DNA from 3 places in the Beduinella massiliensis genome. Region 2 is predicted to be linked to each of the others. Evidence: predicted binding sites of a transcription regulator. Region 2 holds the regulator's gene; each other region holds the start of a gene.
What was found. The regulator HrcA, encoded in region 2, represses chaperone genes, less so after heat shock. The targets are predictions, from matches to a motif close to TGTTAGCACTCNNNNNNNNNGAGTGCTAACA.
Positions count from the first base shown of each region.

Region 1: the regulator HrcA is predicted to act here: its motif matches at 2,122-2,152, upstream of htpG (molecular chaperone HtpG).
Region 3: the regulator HrcA is predicted to act here: its motif matches at 4,046-4,076, upstream of C1725_RS13335 (co-chaperone GroES).

Region 1 is NZ_LT963430.1:3,550,155-3,556,197, forward strand. It holds gene htpG (molecular chaperone HtpG) at 170-2,044, opposite strand; gene C1725_RS17050 (amidohydrolase) at 2,291-3,601, opposite strand; gene C1725_RS17055 (adenine deaminase C-terminal domain-containing protein) at 3,831-5,567, shown strand; gene C1725_RS17060 (ABC transporter permease subunit) at 5,567-6,043, shown strand, end outside.
Region 2 is NZ_LT963430.1:1,714,638-1,720,680, forward strand. It holds gene lepA (translation elongation factor 4) at 1-343, shown strand, start outside; gene hemW (radical SAM family heme chaperone HemW) at 345-1,505, shown strand; gene hrcA (heat-inducible transcriptional repressor HrcA) at 1,639-2,676, shown strand; gene grpE (nucleotide exchange factor GrpE) at 2,673-3,359, shown strand; gene dnaK (molecular chaperone DnaK) at 3,437-5,269, shown strand; gene dnaJ (molecular chaperone DnaJ) at 5,351-6,043, shown strand, end outside.
Region 3 is NZ_LT963430.1:2,742,409-2,748,451, reverse strand. It holds gene C1725_RS13355 (zinc ribbon domain-containing protein) at 121-399, opposite strand; gene C1725_RS13350 (helix-turn-helix transcriptional regulator) at 479-1,384, opposite strand; gene C1725_RS19425 (GNAT family N-acetyltransferase) at 1,401-2,798, opposite strand; gene mutY (A/G-specific adenine glycosylase) at 2,800-3,861, opposite strand; gene C1725_RS13335 (co-chaperone GroES) at 4,118-4,402, shown strand; gene groL (chaperonin GroEL) at 4,450-6,043, shown strand, end outside.

The DNA of each region.
Region 1 (6,043 bases), 1.8 Mb from region 2:
AACACCAGTTTTGGAAAAAGTCAACTAAATCCTCTCGGCTTTATCGTAGCTCTTGTGCCATCTTTCCGCCGCATTCCTGTCACAATTCGCCAAATTTCTGCCACGTTGTATTGGACATAAAAAACGAAGCTGCGGAAATCACGCGGCTTCGTTTTAAAAGAAATTTTTTTTATTTTTCCGCTGCCAGCTCGCACAGCTTCATCGAGCGTTTGAGGAAGGCGGTCATTTGCTCGGGCGAAAGCGGCGCTCGCGACAGCTCCGCCAGGTCGTACACCTGGCTGGCGATCATCCTCTGGCGCTCGCCCTCCTCGCCCGTGGAAAGGGCGGCGACGACGGGGTTCTTGCTGTTGAGCACCAGCGTGCAGTCGTCCGGCAGGGAGAAGCCCTTTTCGCCGTACAGGCGCGACATGTCCTTAAAGCGGCGGGTCTGCTCGTCCTCCAGCAGCATCGCGGGCAGCTCCGCGTCGCGCAGGGCCTGCAGCTCCACCTTCAGCTCCGCCTTGCCCGTGGCCTCGCGGAACAGCTTCGTCAGCTTGTCCGTGTCCAGAGCGGGCGCCTCGCCCCCCTCCTCCTTGAGGGCGGACAGATCCGCGTCCACGCGGCAGAACTTGAGCTTCCCGTCCTTCTGGCCGGAATACTCCATAAAGGAAACGAAGTTTACGTCGATGGGCGTGTCGAGCACCACCACGTCGATGCCCTGGTCGCGGTACAGCTTGATCATCGCGTCCTGGCGGCTCTCGTCCGTGGTGTAGAGCACCTTGTCCGGGGCCTTTTCCTTGTTGGCCTCGATGTACTCCGAAAGCGTGAGGAAGCGTCCGTCCACGGTCTTGTAGAGCAGCACGTCCTTCATGCGCTCGTTAAACTTCTCGTCGCGCATGCAGCCGTACTTGATGAAGGGATGAATGTCCGGCCAGTACTTCTCAAAGGAGGGCCTGTCGTTGCCCGCCATGCCGGTCAGGCGATCCGCCACCTTCTTGGTGATATGCCCGCTGATCTTGCGCACGTAGCCGTCGTTTTGCAGGAACGAACGCGAGACGTTGAGGGGCAGGTCGGGGCAGTCGATGACGCCCTTGAGGAGCATCAGGAACTCGGGGATGACCTCCTTGATGTTGTCCGCGACGAACACCTGGCCGCTGAACAGCTTGATCTGGCCCTCCATGCCGCCGAAGTCCTGCTTGAGCTTGGGGAAGTAGAGGATGCCCTTGAGCTTGAAGGGATAGTCTACGTTGAGGTGCACCCAGAAGAGCGGGTCCTCGTACTCGCGGAACACCTTGCGGTAGAAGGCTTTGTATTCGTCCTCCGTGCAGTCGGAGGGGTTCTTGAGCCACAGCGGGTGGGTGTCGTTGATGGGCTTAGGCGCTTCCGGCTCCTTTTCCGGCTCCGCGTCCTCGCCCTCGGCCTTGGGATCCTCTTCCTTCTTCTCTTCCTCAGGCTTGATCTCGTCCAGGAAGATCGGCGTCTGCATGAAGGCGCAGTAACGGTCTAGCACCTCGCGCACGCGGTAGGGACGCACGAATTCCTCCTCGCCCTCCGCGATGTCGAGGGTGATGCAGGTGCCGCGCCGGTTCCAGTCGCTGCCCTCCACGGTGTATTCCATGCCGTCCTCGCTCACCCAGCGCACGGCCACGGCGCCCGGCTGATAGGAGAGGGTATCGATCGTCACCTTGGAGGATACCATGAACGCGGAATAGAAGCCCAGGCCGAAGTGGCCGATGATGCCGCCGTCCTTGTCCTTGTCGTCGTACTGCTTGAGGAACTCCTCCGCGCCGGAGAAGGCTACCTGTCCGATGTACTTTTCGACCTCCTCGGCGGTCATGCCGATGCCGTTGTCGATGAAGCGGAGCTGCTTCTTTGCGGCGTCCACCTCGACGTGCACCTCGTAGCCCTCCTGCTCGCCGCTGGCGATCTTCATCTTGGTGATGGCGTCGCAGCCGTTGCTCACCAGCTCGCGGATGAAGATATCCTTGTCCGAATACAGCCACTTCTTGATGACGGGCATGATATTCTGCGCATGAATCGATACGCTTCCGGTCTTCTTTTCCATATATAGAACCTCCCCTGGTCAGAAAATTTTCCTTACGGGCCCTATTGTAGTCCCCTCCGGCGCGCATGTCAAGCACTTTTTAGCACTCAACCATTAAGAGTGCTAACAGAATCAGGGACGGTCAGTCTGCCGTCCCTGCGCTCTCGGCGCGCTGCTCAGATCATTTGCTGCGCACCGACCGGAAATGCAACTGCCTCCGCGATCAAAAAACACGCGCCAGGCGAATGCCGCCTGACGCGCCGTAGTTCAATGCGTTTCCTTATTATATTGCCGCCAGAAGTCAACGTACGACTCCCGCGTGAACCTGGGGGTATAATCCGCGCGGATCGCCCGCGCCTTCCGGGCGCCGTCCCACAGAAGATCCACCACCGTCATCGCCATCGCGCGCGCGGGCATGACGTAGGCCATCTCCTTGTCGCAGACGGTGAAGTCCTTGCTGTGCGCCGTGCCGTCGTAGCCGCCGGTGGAGATGTGCATGAAGGGGACGACGGAGCTCACGTCGCCCGCGTCGGTCGCGCCCATCAGTTCGTAGCCGTAGAGGTTCGCGCCCTCGCCCAACAGCGCCTCGCTGTTTTCCGCGAACAGGCGATTCAGCTCCGGGTCCTGAAGCATCGGCAGATAGCCGGGCGTCTGCACGATGTCCAGCGTCGCGCCGACCGCCATCGCCCCCGCGCGCAGCGCGCGGTCCACCTTGTCGGAGGCGTCCACGACCGCCTCGATCGTGCGCCCGCGCACGTAGGTCTCCATGCGCACGTCCGCCGGGACGATGTTCACCAGGTCGCCGCCCTTGGTGATGATCGGGTGCACGCGGATGCGGTCGCTGTCCCTGAACGTCTCGCGGTTCGCGTTGATCGCCATGATCGAAAGCGCCGCCGCGTTCAGCGCGTTCACCCCCGCGAACGGCTCCGCGCCCGCATGCGCTTCCTGCCCGTGGTAGCGCACGATCTTGCCCAGAAAGCCGGAGCTGTCGCAGTTGATGAGGAATTTGCGCTCCGTGACCCCGGCGTGCGAATGAATCATCATGCCCGCGTCGATGCCCTCCAGCTGGCCCAGGCGGATGAATTCCTGCTTGCCGCCAAAGAATTCGATCTTTCCATCCTGACGCAGCCGCTCGCGGTATTCCAGCTCGACGTATTCCTCCGCCGGCACCGCCATGAAGACCGCGTCGCCGTCCAGTTCCCGCATGAAGGGCGCAAGGCCCATCGCAGCGCCCAGCATCGACGCGATCTGGGCGTTATGGCCGCAGGAATGCGCCGCGCCCGTCTCAAGGTCCGCGCAGGGGTGCAGCGGGCACACGACCGCGTCCAGCTCGCCCATGACGAGCACGCGCGCCCGGCTTTGCCCGCCCTTTGCCTCGGCCTTTACGCCGGTGAGGGCGATGCCGTCCTCGTGCGCCAGTCCCAGGCTGTCGAACGTATCGCGCACCAGCCGCGCGGTCTTGTATTCCTTAAAACCCAATTCGGGGTTGTGAAAGATCTGCTCGCCGATGGCGATGATTTCGTCCCTGCGCGCGTCAATTCGCTCCAGCACGCGCTGCTTGAGCTCTTCCTTTGTCATGTTCCGCCCTTCTTTCTGTAGGATCGAAAGCATTATACCCGCCTGCGCCGCCAAAAGCAAGCGTGTCCCCGCATAAAGCCAAACCCCTAAAAAACGGCATTCCTTTTCGACCGATTTCTCCAGAAAACGAGAGCCGTTTTCTTTCGCGCCGCCTATTGACAGAACGTTTAGAATAGGATACGATTTAATCGTTCGGATTTATCTTTAACTTCCCTGATAGGAGCGCGCAATGAATGCAAAAATTGGGTTGGCCAGCCGTGGCCTGCATCCCTTCGACCTGTTAATCACGAACATCCGCCTTGTGAACGTCATGACGCTCGAAATCTACGAGGCCTCCATCGGCATCGTGGACGGCGACATCGCCTACGCGGGGCCGCCGATTTCGGAGCACCGCGCGAAGGAAACCCTCGACGGCGGCGGCATGTACGCCGCGCCGGGCTTCATCGACAGCCATATGCACCTGGAAAGCAGCATGATGACGCCCGCGCACTTCGCGCAGGCGATTTTGCCGCTGGGCACGACCAGCGTGTGCGCCGACCCGCATGAAATCGCCAACGTGCTGGGCGAGGAAGGCGTGGCGCTGCTCTCTCTCGCCTGCGAGAAGCTTCCGCTGACCGTGCACCTGATGGCCCCCTCGACCGTTCCGAGCGCGCCGGGCTTTGAAACCTCCGGCGCCGACGTGGACGCGGAGGCTGTGCGCCGCATGCTCGCGCTGCCCGGCGTGCTGGGGCTGGGCGAGGTGATGGACTTCAACGGCGTCGCGGCCGGGGACGATAGGATGCTCGCGATCTGCCGCGCTGCGCGCGAGGCGGGCGTGCCGCTCGACGGTCACGTGCCCGCGCTGCACGGCGCGGACCTTCAGGCCTTCGCCGCGCCGGGGATCGACTGCGACCACACCTACATGGATCCGGAGACGGTGCTGGAAAAGCTGCGATTGGGGATGTGCGTGCAGATTCAGGAGCGCTTCCTCACCCGCGAGCTCATGGAAACGCTGAACAGGCTGAACGTGCAAAACCGCGTCATGCTCGTGACCGACGACGTGCCGCTGACGCGCCTTTGCGCCGAGGGGCACCTCAATTCCGTCATGCGAAAGGCCATGGCGCTGGGCCTTCGTCCGCTCCTGTGCTACCGCTACGTCACGATCAACGCCGCCGACCGCCTGCGCCAGTACAGCGTGGGCGCGATCGCGCCGGGCAGGCGCGCGGACATCGTGCTGCTGCCCGACCTGCTGGACGTGCAGCCCAGCGTCGTGCTCTGCGCGGGCCGCGTCGTCGCGCGAAACGGGCATATGGCCGTGGACATTCCCCAGACCCGCTTTCCCGATTCCGCCTACCGCACGATGCGCCTCTCCCCGCTGACGCCTTCGGACTTCACGATTCGCGCCTCGATTCAGGAAGGGCGCGCGCGCGTCCGCCTCATCGCGCAGGACGGAAAGACGTCGCGCACGGTGTTGGAGCAGGGCGACGTGCCGGTGCGCGGCGGCGTGCTGCAAAACGGCCCCTATGCGAAGATGGCGGTCTTTTGCCGCCACGGGCAGGGCAGCCGCTCCCTCGGCTTCCTCTCGCACATGGAGGGCTTCCGCGGCGCGCTGGGCACCACCTACGCGCACGACTGCCATAACCTCACGGTCTACGGCTCAAACGACGCGGACATGCTGCTGTGCGCCAACGCGCTGATCGAGGCGGGCGGCGGCGTCTGCGCCGTCAAGGACGGGCAGGTGCTCTGCCTGATCCCGCTGCCCATCGCCGGGCTGCTGTGCGAGGAAGACCTGCCTACGCTCGCGCCCAGGCTTCAAGCGTTCCTTTCCGCCGTGCGGCAGACGGGGCTGCCGCACGAAGAAGCGCTTACCTTCATGACGCTGATGCCGCTGGCCGTCTCCCCCTGCGTGAAGCTGACCGATAAGGGGCTGGTGGACGTGCTGAAAAAGGAAATGCTGCCCCTGATCGTCTCGGAGGAGGAAATGTGATGCGCAAACATCAGGCGTTTTATCTCGCGCTGCCTACGGTGCTGGCGCTGCTCGTGCTCTTCATCGCCCCGATGGTCTACATCCTCGTAGGCACGCTCAGAACCGACGGGCTGCAATACTATCAAAAATTCCTCACGGATTCCTTCTACCTGAACATCCTCTGGACTACGGTGAAGATTTCGCTTCAGACCACGCTGATCTGCCTGCTGCTGGGCTACCCCGCCGCCTACTTTCTCGCGCGCACGAAATCGCGGATCAAGAACCTGCTCATCATCATGACGGTCTTTCCCTTCCTCGTCAGCGCGGTCGTCCGTTCCTACGGCTGGATGGTCATTTTGGGCAAGAACGGCCTGCTCAACCAGCTGCTTCGCGCGCTGGGGCTGATCGAGAAGCCGCTGAGCATCCTCTACACCCCCACGGCGGTACTGATCGGCCTGGTGCACCTGCTCACCCCCTACATGATTCTGGGCATCACC
Region 2 (6,043 bases):
GCTGGACATCCTGCTCAACAGCGACGTGTGCGATGCGCTCTCGATGATCGTGCACCGCGAAAAGGCCTATGGCCGCGGCCGCTCCATCGCGGAAAAGCTCAAGGACGTCATCCCGCGTCAGCTCTTCGAGATCCCGATTCAGGCGGCGATCGGCGGCAAGGTCATCGCCCGTGAGACGGTGAAGGCGCTGCGCAAGGACGTGCTGGCCAAGTGCTACGGCGGCGACATCTCGCGCAAGAAGAAGCTGCTGGAAAAACAGAAGGAAGGCAAGAAGCGCATGCGCCAGCTCGGCTCCGTCGAGGTGCCCAGCGAGGCGTTCATGACCGTTCTGAAGATGGACTGACATGGACATCGGGCTTTACATCCACATCCCCTTTTGCGTGAAGAAGTGCGCCTACTGTGACTTCGCCTCCTACCCGGGGATGCTTTCCCACGCGCAGACGTACATGGAAGCGCTCTCGCTCGAGCTTCGCGCTCAGGCGGAGCGCTTTCCCGCATGCAGGGCGAGGACGGTCTTCCTCGGCGGGGGCACGCCCACGCTGCTTTCGGGCGCGCAGGTCGGGGCACTGCTGGACGCCGCGCGCTCGTGCTTTCCCTTTGCCGCGGACGCGGAGATCACGATGGAGGGGAACCCCGGCACGCTGACGGCAGAAAGCCTGGCGGCCTACCGCGCGGCGGGCGTGAACCGCCTGTCGCTGGGCATGCAGGCCGCGCAGGACGGGCTTTTAAAGACGCTGGGACGCATCCATCGCCTGCATGACGTGCAGGAGGGCGTTCGCATGGCGCGCGCTGCGGGCTTTGAAAACATCAACCTCGACCTCATCTACGGCCTGCCGGGGCAGACGAAGACGGACTGGCAGGAGACGCTCGAGCGGGCGCTCGACCTTTCGCCTAAGCACCTTTCCTGCTACGCGCTGATCGTGGAGGAGGGCACGCGCCTGGCCATTTCCCTTTCGGAAGGGAACCTTCCGCCCCTGCCGGACGAGGACGCGGAGCGGGAGATGTACGAAGCGGCGATTCGGGCCGCGAAGCGGGCTGGACTTTGCCAATACGAGCTTTCCAACTTTGCGCGGCCGGGCTTTGAATGCCGGCACAATCTGGTCTATTGGACGTGCGCGCCGTACCTGGGCGTGGGGCTCGCGGCGCACAGCTACATGGAAGAGCGCCGTTTTGGCAATACTGCCCACATGGGCACGTACCTTTCCGCCGTCCGCGCCGGGGAGAGCCCGCAGGATTCCTGCGAGTCGCTTACGGTAAAGGATCGCATGTTCGAGCGGGCGATGCTGGGCCTGCGCCTCACGCGCGGCATGGACGGCTCGCGCTTTGCGCGCGACTTTCACGTGACGCCGCAGGCGTGCTGGGGCGAGAAGCTGACGCGCCTCATAGACGCGGGGCTGCTCATCTGGGAAGGGGATTTTTTGCGCTTGACGCGCCGCGGCATGGACGTGCAGAACGCCGTGCTGGTGGAACTGATGGACTTTGAAGCACCCAAAAGCGGTTTTTAATCAAAAAAGGTCAAAAAGTTCAAAAAATGCTTCCAAACACCTTGACAAAAGCGCAAAGGAGTGCTATTTTTATCACGTTGGTTAGCACTCGACCTTTGAGAGTGCTAACAACCCGAAGGAAAGGTGATGAATCGTGGATCTTGTCGAGCGAAAATTCAGAATTCTGCAGGCGATCATCGACGACTACATCGTCACGGCGCTGCCCGTAGGTTCTCGAACGATCTCGCGCAAGTACGAGCAGAGCTTGTCCTCGGCGACCATTCGCAATGAAATGAGCGATCTGGAGGAGCTGGGTTATCTGGATTCGCCGCACACGTCGGCGGGCCGCGTGCCCTCGTACAAGGCGTACAGGCTGTACGTAGATCAGCTGATGAAGCGCACCCCGCTGACCCCGGAGGAGGCGAAGGTCATCAGCCAGTTCTTCGACCGGCGCGTGCGCCAGGTGGAGGACGTGGCCGAGCGCGCGGCGCAGGCGCTTTCCAGCGTGACGCATTATACCTCGGTCATCATGACGCGCCAGCCGGAGGAGGAAAACCTGAAGCTGCGCCATCTGCAGCTGGTGCCGGTGACGGAGGGCATGGCGCTTTTGATTCTGGTGACGGATGCCGGGGTCATCAAGCAGACGCCGATGCACATCAGCCCTGGCATGAGCACGGACGATCTGTACCGGGTTTCCCGCATGCTGACCGAGCGGCTCGCGGGCTGCAAGATGAGCCAGGTGCAGGCGATTTTGGAAGGAATCGGCGCGGAGTTTCGGGATCAGGGCGAGCTGCTCAGCGGCATGCTGGATACGATCCGCGAGAGCGGGGAACCGGGCGACCACACGGACCTGGTGGTCGGCGGCACGTCCAACCTGCTGGACTATCCCGAGTACAGCGATGTGGAAAAGGCGAGAAGCCTGCTGAGCGTGCTGGAAACAAAGGAAAAGGTGATCCGGCTGCTGTCGGGCGGCACGCAGATGGAGTTTTCGATCCGCATCGGCCCGGAAACCGGGCTGCCCGAGACGAAGGACTGCTCCGTCGTCACGGCGACATACCGGCTCGCTAACGGCAAGGTGAACACCATCGGCATCATCGGCCCCACGCGCATGCAGTATAACCGGGTGATCTCAGCGCTTGATTACATGGGAAAGTCTCTGATGGAGATGCTTTCCGGGCAGGACAAGAAATGAAAAAGAAGAGCGGGAACGACGGCTCAAAGAAGAGCGCCGGCGTGGTAGACGGGATTAAGAAGCAGGCGGACGTTCAAAAAGAACGGATACGGCAATGGTCGCAGGACCGCAAAAGAAAGGGCAAGACGATGAACGAAGAGAACGTAAGCAAGGAGCTGCTGGAGGAAGAGGTACCTAAGACGGAGGAGCCCGCGCAGGAGAGCGCAGAGGAGCAGGAAGCCGCCGGGCAGGAGGCGGAAAAGCAGCTTGCGGACGCGCTCGCGAAGTGCGAGGAGTACCTGAACCTCGCCCAGCGCGTGCAGGCCGACTTTGACAACTACCGCCGCCGCAACACCGCGGTGCGCGCGGAGGCATACGAAGAGGGCAAGCGGGATACCGTGGAAAAGCTGCTGCCCGTGCTCGACAACATCGAGCGGGCGCTCGCATCCGCCGGGGAAGAGGAATCGCCCCTGAAGAGCGGGGTGGAGCTCGTGCACCGGGGGCTTTGGGAGACGCTGCAAAAGCTCGGCGTCGAGGTGATCGACCGCGCGGGAGAGGTTTTCGACCCGGAGCTTGAAAACGCGGTGCTGCAAGGCGCGGAGGACGAGGGCGAGCCGGGCACGGTTTGCCTTGTGCTCCAAAAAGGCTATAAGGTCGGGACGCGCGTGATTCGCCACGCGATGGTCAAGGTGGTCGCAGGCTGAAGCCTGATCACATACATTCTTGATTTACGAAAAACTCACACAAACAAGTGATTCATCTAGGCTAGGAGGAAATCATTATGGGAAAGATTATCGGCATTGACCTGGGTACCACGAACAGCTGTGTAGCCGTCATGGAAGGCGGCGAGGCGACGGTCATCCCCAACGCTGAGGGCGCGCGCACCACGCCTTCCGTCGTCGCGTTCGCCAAGAACGGCGAGCGCCTCTGCGGTCAGGTGGCGAAGCGTCAGGCCGTCACCAACCCGGACCGCACCATCATTTCGATCAAGCGCGAGATGGGCACCAACTACAAGGTGGATATCGACGGCAAGGCCTACACGCCGCAGGATATTTCCGCGATGATCCTGCAAAAGCTCAAGGCCGACGCGGAAGCGTACCTGGGCGAGACGGTCACGCAGGCGGTCATCACCGTGCCGGCTTACTTCTCCGACAGCCAGCGCCAGGCCACCAAGGACGCGGGCCGCATCGCGGGCCTGGAGGTCATGCGCATCATCAACGAGCCGACGGCCGCTTCGCTGGCCTACGGCCTCGACAAGGACGACAACCACAAGATCCTCGTGTACGACCTGGGCGGCGGCACGTTCGACGTCTCCATTCTGGAGATCGGCGACGGCGTGTTCGAGGTGCTGGCCACCAACGGCAACACCCGTCTGGGCGGCGACGACTTCGACCAGCGCATCATCGATTACCTCGCCAGCGAGTTCAAGCGCGAGAACGGCATCGACCTCAAGGCCGACCGCATGGCGCTGCAGCGCCTGAAGGAGGCTGCCGAGAAGGCGAAGATCGAGCTTTCCGGCGTCATGAGCACCAACATCAACCTGCCGTTCATCACGGCGGACGCGACCGGCCCCAAGCACCTGGACATGACCCTCACCCGCGCGAAGTTCGACGAGCTGACCCGCGATCTGGTGGACGCGACCTTGCAGCCGGTGCAGCGCGCGCTGAGCGACGCGGGCCTCTCCGCCTCGCAGATCGACCGCGTGATCCTCGTCGGCGGCTCTACCCGCATCCCGGCGGTGCAGGACGCCGTCAAGAAGATCACCGGCAAGGACCCCTACAAGAACATCAACCCGGACGAGTGCGTGGCGCTGGGCGCTGCGATTCAGGGCGGCGTGCTCGGCGGCGAGGTCAAGGACGTGCTGCTGCTGGACGTGACGCCGCTGTCCCTGGGCATTGAGACGATGGGCGGCGTGTTCACGCGCCTGATCGACCGCAACACCACCATCCCGACCACCAAGTCGCAGATCTTCTCCACCGCCGCCGACGGACAGACGAGCGTCGAAGTGCACGTGCTGCAGGGCGAGCGCGAGATGGCCGCGGGCAACAAGACGTTGGGCCGTTTCCAGTTGACCGGCATTGCCCCCGCGCCGCGCGGCGTGCCGCAGATCGAGGTTACCTTCAACATCGATCGCAACGGCATCGTGAACGTCAGCGCCAAGGACCTGGGCACGGGCAACGAGCAGAAGGTGACGATCACCGCCTCCACCAACCTGACGGAGGACGAGATCAACCAGCGCGTGAAGGAAGCGGAGCAGTTTGCCGCCGAGGACAAGAAGAAGAAGGAAGAGGTCGAAACCCTCAACCGGGCGGACAGCATGGTCTTCGAGGTCGAAAAGCAGCTCAAGGATCTGGGCGATAAGCTGACGGACGAGGACAAGGCGACCGTGCAGAGCGAGCTGGACGCCTTCAAGAAGGTGCGCGAGTCGAACGACGTGGAACAGATCAAGGCCGCGCAGGAGACCTTCACGCAGAAGGTGTACGAGATCTTCGGCAAGATCTATCAGCAGCAACAGCAGAGCGCCGGCCAGCCGGGTCCGGATGCCGGCGCGGGCGCGCAGGGCGGCGCGGATACGCAGGACGGCCACGTAGACACCGACTACGACGTCCATTAATCGAACATCAAACGCCATCGGCCGCCGCCATATCGCATGGCGGCGGCAAATGACGTATCCTAGGATTGGACGGTGAGGACTGTGGCTACGAAAAGAGATTATTACGAGGTGCTCGGGGTTCAGAAGAACGCTACGGACGACGAGATCAAAAAGGCGTACCGCAAGCTGGCAAAGGAAAATCACCCCGACCTGCACCCCGACGACAAGGATGCGGAGGAGCGCTTCAAGGAGGTTAACGAAGCCTACGAGGTGCTCTCCGACAGCAATAAGCGCGCGCGTTACGACCAGTTCGGCCACGAGGGGCCGAACATGGGCGGCGCAGGCTACGGCGATTTCAGCGGCTTTGGCGGCCAGGGCTTCGACAGCATCTTCGATTTCTTCTTCAACGGCGCGGAGGGCGGCGGCCAGCGCCGCAGAAACGGCCCGGAGCGCGGACAGGACCTTCGCTACGACCTGACGCTGACGTTTGAGGAAGCGGCCTTTGGCTGCAAAAAGGAGTTTAAGTTCCAGCGCAACGAAAACTGCGAGGCGTGCGGCGGCACGGGCGCGCGCGCAGGCACGCAGCCCAAGACCTGCCCGACCTGCGGCGGCAGCGGCCAGATGAAGGTGACCACGCAGTCGCTGTTCGGCCAGGTGGTCAACATGCGCACCTGCTCCACCTGCGGCGGCTCGGGCAAGATCATCGCGGACAAGTGCCCCAAGTGCGCGGGCCAGGGCCGCGTGCGCGTGATGCGCACGGCGACCATCAAAATTCCGGCGGGCATCGACAACGGC
Region 3 (6,043 bases), 1.0 Mb from region 2:
AGGGGTCCAGCAGAGCGGACAGAATGGTTTGATTCAAGCGCATCTCCTCTTTGTTTTGGAATAAACAAAGCGGTCTCGCGCCTGCGACGCGGTACCGCCCTGCGTTGATAGATTTCGCCGTTACGCTTTTTTCCAGCGCTTGAGTTCGGGGAAAAATGCGTTCATCTGCTTGCGCGCTTCCTCGGGCGTCGTGCCGGGGCAAGATTCCACGACAAAGGGGATGCACGTCTCGATCATCGTTTCCATGGTCGTGTCTCCGCCGACGAATGAGCCGTCCTTGTAGCAGTAAGCGCAGTAATCGGGGCTCTTGCTGCCGTCCTTTTCCGTTCCGTATTCGTATTCGTTTCCGGGAAGGTTCATGGGCATGCCGCAGCTCTGGCAAAACTTTGTCTCCGTCATCAGGGGTTCCTCCTTTAAAAATGAATTGAAGGTACGCCCTTATGATACGGGGGTTAACTGGACACCTGCGTGTCAGGTTTTACGATTCCTCATAAATTTTTGCCGTGCGCAACGCGGCGTCTCTCATGAGCTGCCGCGCGGACTTGGGCGAGAGCACCTCCAGCGCGTCGCCGTAGGAGAGCAAAAAGGCAAAGAAGTCGTCGCAGATCGGCGTCTGGGTGTGAACGGTCAGGGAGCCGTCGGGGTTTTCGTGGATCTGCTCCGCCGCAAAGTCGTCCATTGCCCGGAAGGCGGAATCCGCCTGTACCCGCAGGACGACGGGTTCGAGGGGGGCCTTGCCCCAGTAAGCGACGTCGATCGCGGGGAGGTCCGCCATGTCGTCCGGAAAGCTATCCTCCGACATGCGGAGGGCCGACATACGCGAAAGCTTAAACGTGCGGTAGGCATCCTTTTCGCAGCACTTCGCCTGCAAGTACCACGCCGCGGACTTGAAGGCGAGGCGGGCGGGCTTGACGCGGCGTTCGCGGCGAAGCCCATAGGCGCTGCAATAGGTGAACGCGACGACGCGCTTTGCGCGGATCGCCTCGCGCAGGAGGGCGAAGCGCTCGTCCTTTTGTCCGGCTGCGCCCCAGGCGGAGAGGTCCACCTCCAGCCAGTCCTTCGCGCCGCGTTCAAACAGGCCCGACAGCTTGGAAAGCGCCGTGCGCGCGTCTTCTTCCGACGCGGCCAGCCCCTTTACGGCCATGAGCAGCGCGTCCTTTTCGCCGTCGGAGAGCGCCGCGCGGGAGAGCGTGAAGCCCTCCATCAGGGCGATGCCGCCGCCGCGTCCCTGCGAGGCGTATACCGGAATGCCTGCTTCGCTCAGCGCTTCCACGTCGCGGTAGACCGTTCGCACGGATACCCCCAGACGCTGCGCAAGCTCCGGGGCGCTGACCTGCCTGCGCTCGAGCAGCACGTAGAGGATTTCAAAGAGACGGGATGTCATAGCGCTCCTTTCCGCCCTACAGCCGGGCGAGCGCATCCTGCGCGCCCAGAAGCCTGCCGATCAGTTGATGGGTGATGCAAGCGTCCCCGACGTCGCCAATCTCTTCAAAATAGGCGAGAAAGCAGAGCTCCACGTAGAGGCAGCAGCCGGGCAGCGCCGCGCGTTCATCGCCGCTCAGCGGCGAGACGGCTTCGTACCCGCGCAGATATGCGCTAAAGAGCGAGAGCCATGCGGAAAGATTCGGCACATCGCCGCCTTCGTGTGCGAGCACGGCGAGCAGCATGTAACAGATGTCGTACAGCCGCGCGTTCACATGCGCGTGGTCGTTGTCGATCAGGCCGGAAAAGTGTGTTCCTTCGAACAGAACGTTGCCAGGATGCAGATCGCGGTGAATGACCTGGCGCGGAAGCTTCGCGTACAGCGCGCATAGGGCGTCCATGAGGGGTGGCACGCGCGCGTCCACGCCCTGTAAGCGGGAAAAGCGGCGGATTTCGCCCTCCGCGTCGCAGCGGCGGAAGCCGTGCGCGCAGCAGGTTTCCAGCGCCGCGTGAATGCGCGCGCTGACCTCGCCGAGCAGCCGCAGCTTTTCCTCGCCGCCGGGCGCAAAGAATCCGCACAGCGGCGCGCCGGGCAGACGCGCATACAGCGCGTAGGCGGTACCGTCCGGAGCTGTATAAAACGCGTCACCCGTCCGCGTCGGCAGAATCGGAGCGGCCGGCAGTCCGGCCTCCCGGAAAGCCTGAGAGGCGTCGGCAAACGCTTTTGCGTCCTGCAAGCGAGCGAAGGATTTGAGCACGCGGACGCCATCCACGGAAAAGACGCCGTCCGCCAGGGCGTCCATATGTTCGCAGGAAACGTCCCAGGCATTCCCGGGCAGCGCCTTGAACGGCGCGCGGGGATCGCGGCGGCGCTCAAAGACGATGTGCGGCATGTCCACCCCACGATAATGTTTCGTGAACGTAAAAGTGGGGACGAGGCCGTTTCGCCGCGCGACGGCCTGCGAGGCTTCGTTCGTGTCCCGAATGATCGAGCAAATGCATTGCACGCCCAGCACGTCGAACGCGTAGCGCATCGCGCCGGCGGCGGCTTCCGTCGCGTAGCCCTGATGCCAGCAGGCGTATTTGAACAGGTAGCCAATCTCGACCTTCCTGCCCTGCGGCGTATCCTGCAGGGTAAGGCCTGCCTGGCCGACCAGGAGACCATCCTGTTTGCGAACGACGGCGCAAAGCCCGAATCCGTCGCGCGCGTACCGCTCCTGCTGGCGGGAAAGCCAGGAGTGAACCTCTTCGATCGGGAAAGGCCCCTCGTAGGCGGTCATCACGCGCGGGTCCTGCAAAATCTCGCAAAGGTCGGGCAGATCGGCTTCCGTCATCTCGCGCAGGAGAAGGCGTTCGGTTTCAAGAAAGACGTTCAATTTAAATTTCCTCCTCTTGCCTTGACAGCAGGCGCAGCGCATCCTTTCGCGCGGCCTTTACGGCGGTGGGCAGCGGCAGCGCTCGCAGCTCGTCGGCCGTCGCCCAGCGGCAGCCGTCCGGCGCGGGCACGTTCTCCGCCTGAAAGGCGTGCAGCGTCATCTCCCAGATGATGTGGGTAAAGACGTGGCGCGCCGTGCCGAGCGGCGCATCATAGATGGCGGGCACGCCCAGCGCCTCGAGGCGCGCGCAGAGCGCTCTGTCCGTGACGGCGTCTTCAAAGAGCGGAAAGACCCACAGCCCACCGAGCAGGCGTTCGCTTCGCCTTTGCAGCAGCACGCGTCCACCCGAATAGACGACGGCAACGCCCACCTGTATCGAGCGCTGAGGTCGCGCCTTCTTCTTAACCGGGAGCTGTTCCGCGTCGCCCGTTTCGAACGCGTCGCACAGCGCGCGCACCGGGCACAGCAGGCATCTGGGCGCGCCGGGCGTGCAGACGGTCGCGCCCAGCTCCATCATCGCGTTGGTGAAGTCGCCTGTGCGAAGGGACGGCACGAGGCTTTGCGCGCGATCTGCAACCGCGCGCTTCACAGCGGGCTGCGTTACGTCCTCCCGCACGCCGAAGACGCGGGCGACGACGCGCTCTACGTTGCCATCCACTGCGGCCACCCGTTCGCCATAGCAGATCGAGGCCACGGCGCCTGCGGTATAGGGGCCGATGCCGGGCAGTTTTCGCAGCTCTGCGCAGGTGTCCGGCAGATTTCCTCCGTATTCCTGCACGATTTTGCGCGCCGCTGATTGCAGATTGCGCGCGCGGGAATAATATCCCAGGCCCTCCCACGCCTTGAGCACGTCCTCCTCCGGCGCCTGCGCTAACGCGCGCGCGTCCGGAAAGCGGGCGAGAAACCGCTCATAATAGGAAATAACCGTCTCGGCACGCGTCTGCTGCAGCATGATTTCGGAAACCCAGATGGCGTAGGGATCGCGCGTTTCGCGCCAGGGGAGCGGGCGATGCTCCGCGTCGTACCAGGAGAGCAGCGCCTCCGAAAATTCCGTCTTGTTCATGGCAAACCTCCGTCCTGCTATTGTAGCATAGCCGCGCGCGCTGCGCTACGCGGATTTTCGAACGTAGCATGTCGCTGGCAGAAGGAAGCGGAGATCCGGAAAAACGAAGATAACAAATTTCTTAAAAATTTGTGCAATTTTCCCACTTGTCATGAACGGGAGAATGGCTTAAACTATCAGCATGATTTAGCACTCACCTATTGAGAGTGCTAACAACCCCAAACAAGTTTATCATTCCATCAAGGAGGCATTGATTATGAACGTGAAACCGCTTTTTGACCGCGTGGTCATCAAGAACCTCGAAGCTGAGGAGACCAGCAAGGGTGGCATCATCCTGACGAGCAGCGCCAAAGAAAAGCCCCAGACGGCTGAGGTGCTCGCTGTCGGCCCGGGCGGGCTGGTGGACGGCAAGGAAGTTTCCATGCAGGTGAAGGTCGGCCAGAAGGTCATCTACTCCAAGTACGCGGGCACCGAGGTTAAGATCGACGGTCAGGAGCTGATCATCGTTCGCCAGAGCGACATCCTCGCGATCGTGGAATAAGCCTGAACATCCTTGAGTTATAACGAGTGGGAAAGGAAGTAATTATCATGGCGAAGCAGATTATTTTCGGCGAAGAGGCCCGTCACGCGCTTGAGCGCGGCGTCAACGCGCTGGCCGATACCGTGAAGATCACCCTGGGCCCGAAGGGCCGCAACGTGGTGCTGGACAAAAAGTTCGGCGCGCCGCTGATCACGAATGACGGCGTCACCATCGCCAAGGAAGTCGAGCTGGAGGACGCCTTTGAAAACATGGGTGCGCAGCTCGTGAAGGAAGTCGCCACCAAGACGAACGACGTCGCGGGCGACGGCACCACCACCGCCACCCTGCTGGCGCAGGCGATGATCCGCGAGGGCCTCAAGAACCTGGCGGCGGGCGCGAATCCCATGGTGCTGAAGGCCGGCATCGAGGACGCGACGGCGGCCGCCGTCGAGGGTCTCAAGGAGCTGTCCAAGCCGATCGAGGGCAAGGACGCCATCGCGCATGTCGCGGCGATTTCCGCTTCGAGTGACGAGGTCGGCGTGCTGGTTTCCGACGCGATGGAGAAGGTCGGCAACGACGGCGTCATCACGGTCGAAGAATCGAAGACCATGAAGACCGAGCTCAATATCGTGGAAGGCATGCAGTTCGACCGCGGCTACGTCTCCGCCTACATGGCGACCGACACGGATAAGATGGAAGCCGTGCTGGACGATCCGGTCATCCTCATCACCGACAAGAAAATCTCCAACATCCAGGAGCTGCTGCCGCTGCTCGAGCAGGTCGTGCAGTCCGGCAAGAAGATGCTCATCATCGCTGAGGACGTCGAGGGCGAAGCGATGACCACGCTGGTGCTCAACAAGCTCCGTGGAACGTTCACCTGCGTCGCCGTCAAGGCGCCGGGCTTCGGCGACCGCCGCAAGGCCATGCTGGAGGATATCGCCGTGCTGACGGGCGGCACCGTCATCACCGAGGAGGTCGGCCTAGAGCTCAAGGACGCGACCATGAACATGCTGGGTCGTGCGCGTCAGGTCAAGGTCGACAAGGACAACACCACCATCGTCGAGGGCGCGGGCGACAAGGCCGCTATTCAGGCGCGCGTCAACTCCATCCGCACCCAGATCGGTGAGACGACGAGCGATTACGACAAGGAAAAGCTCCAGGAGCGTCTGGCGAAGCTGGCGGGCGGCGTAGCCGTCATCCAGGTCGGCGCGGCGACCGAGATCGAGATGAAAGAGCGCAAGCTCCGCATCGAGGACGCGTTGGCAGCGACCCGCGCTGCCGTCGAAGAAGGCATCGTCCCGGGCGGCGGAACCGCGCTGCTGAGCGTGCTGGGCAGGGTGGCCGCCGAGCTGCCGAAGCACAGTGGCGATGCGAAGACGGGCGTTTCCATCGTGCTGCGCGCGCTGGAGGAGCCGGTTCGTCAGATTGCTGCGAACGCCGGCATCGAGGGCTCCGTCATCGTGGAGACCATCAAGAAGTCCCGCAAGCCGGGCTACGGCTTCGACGCACTCAAGGGCGAGTACTGCGACATGGTTGCACGCGGCATCCTCGACCCGACGAAGGTCACCCGCAGCGCGCTGCAGAATGCAGCATCCGTCGCGGCGATGGTGCTGACCACCGAGTCCCTGGTGGCGGACCTGCCGGAGAAGAACCCCGCGCCCG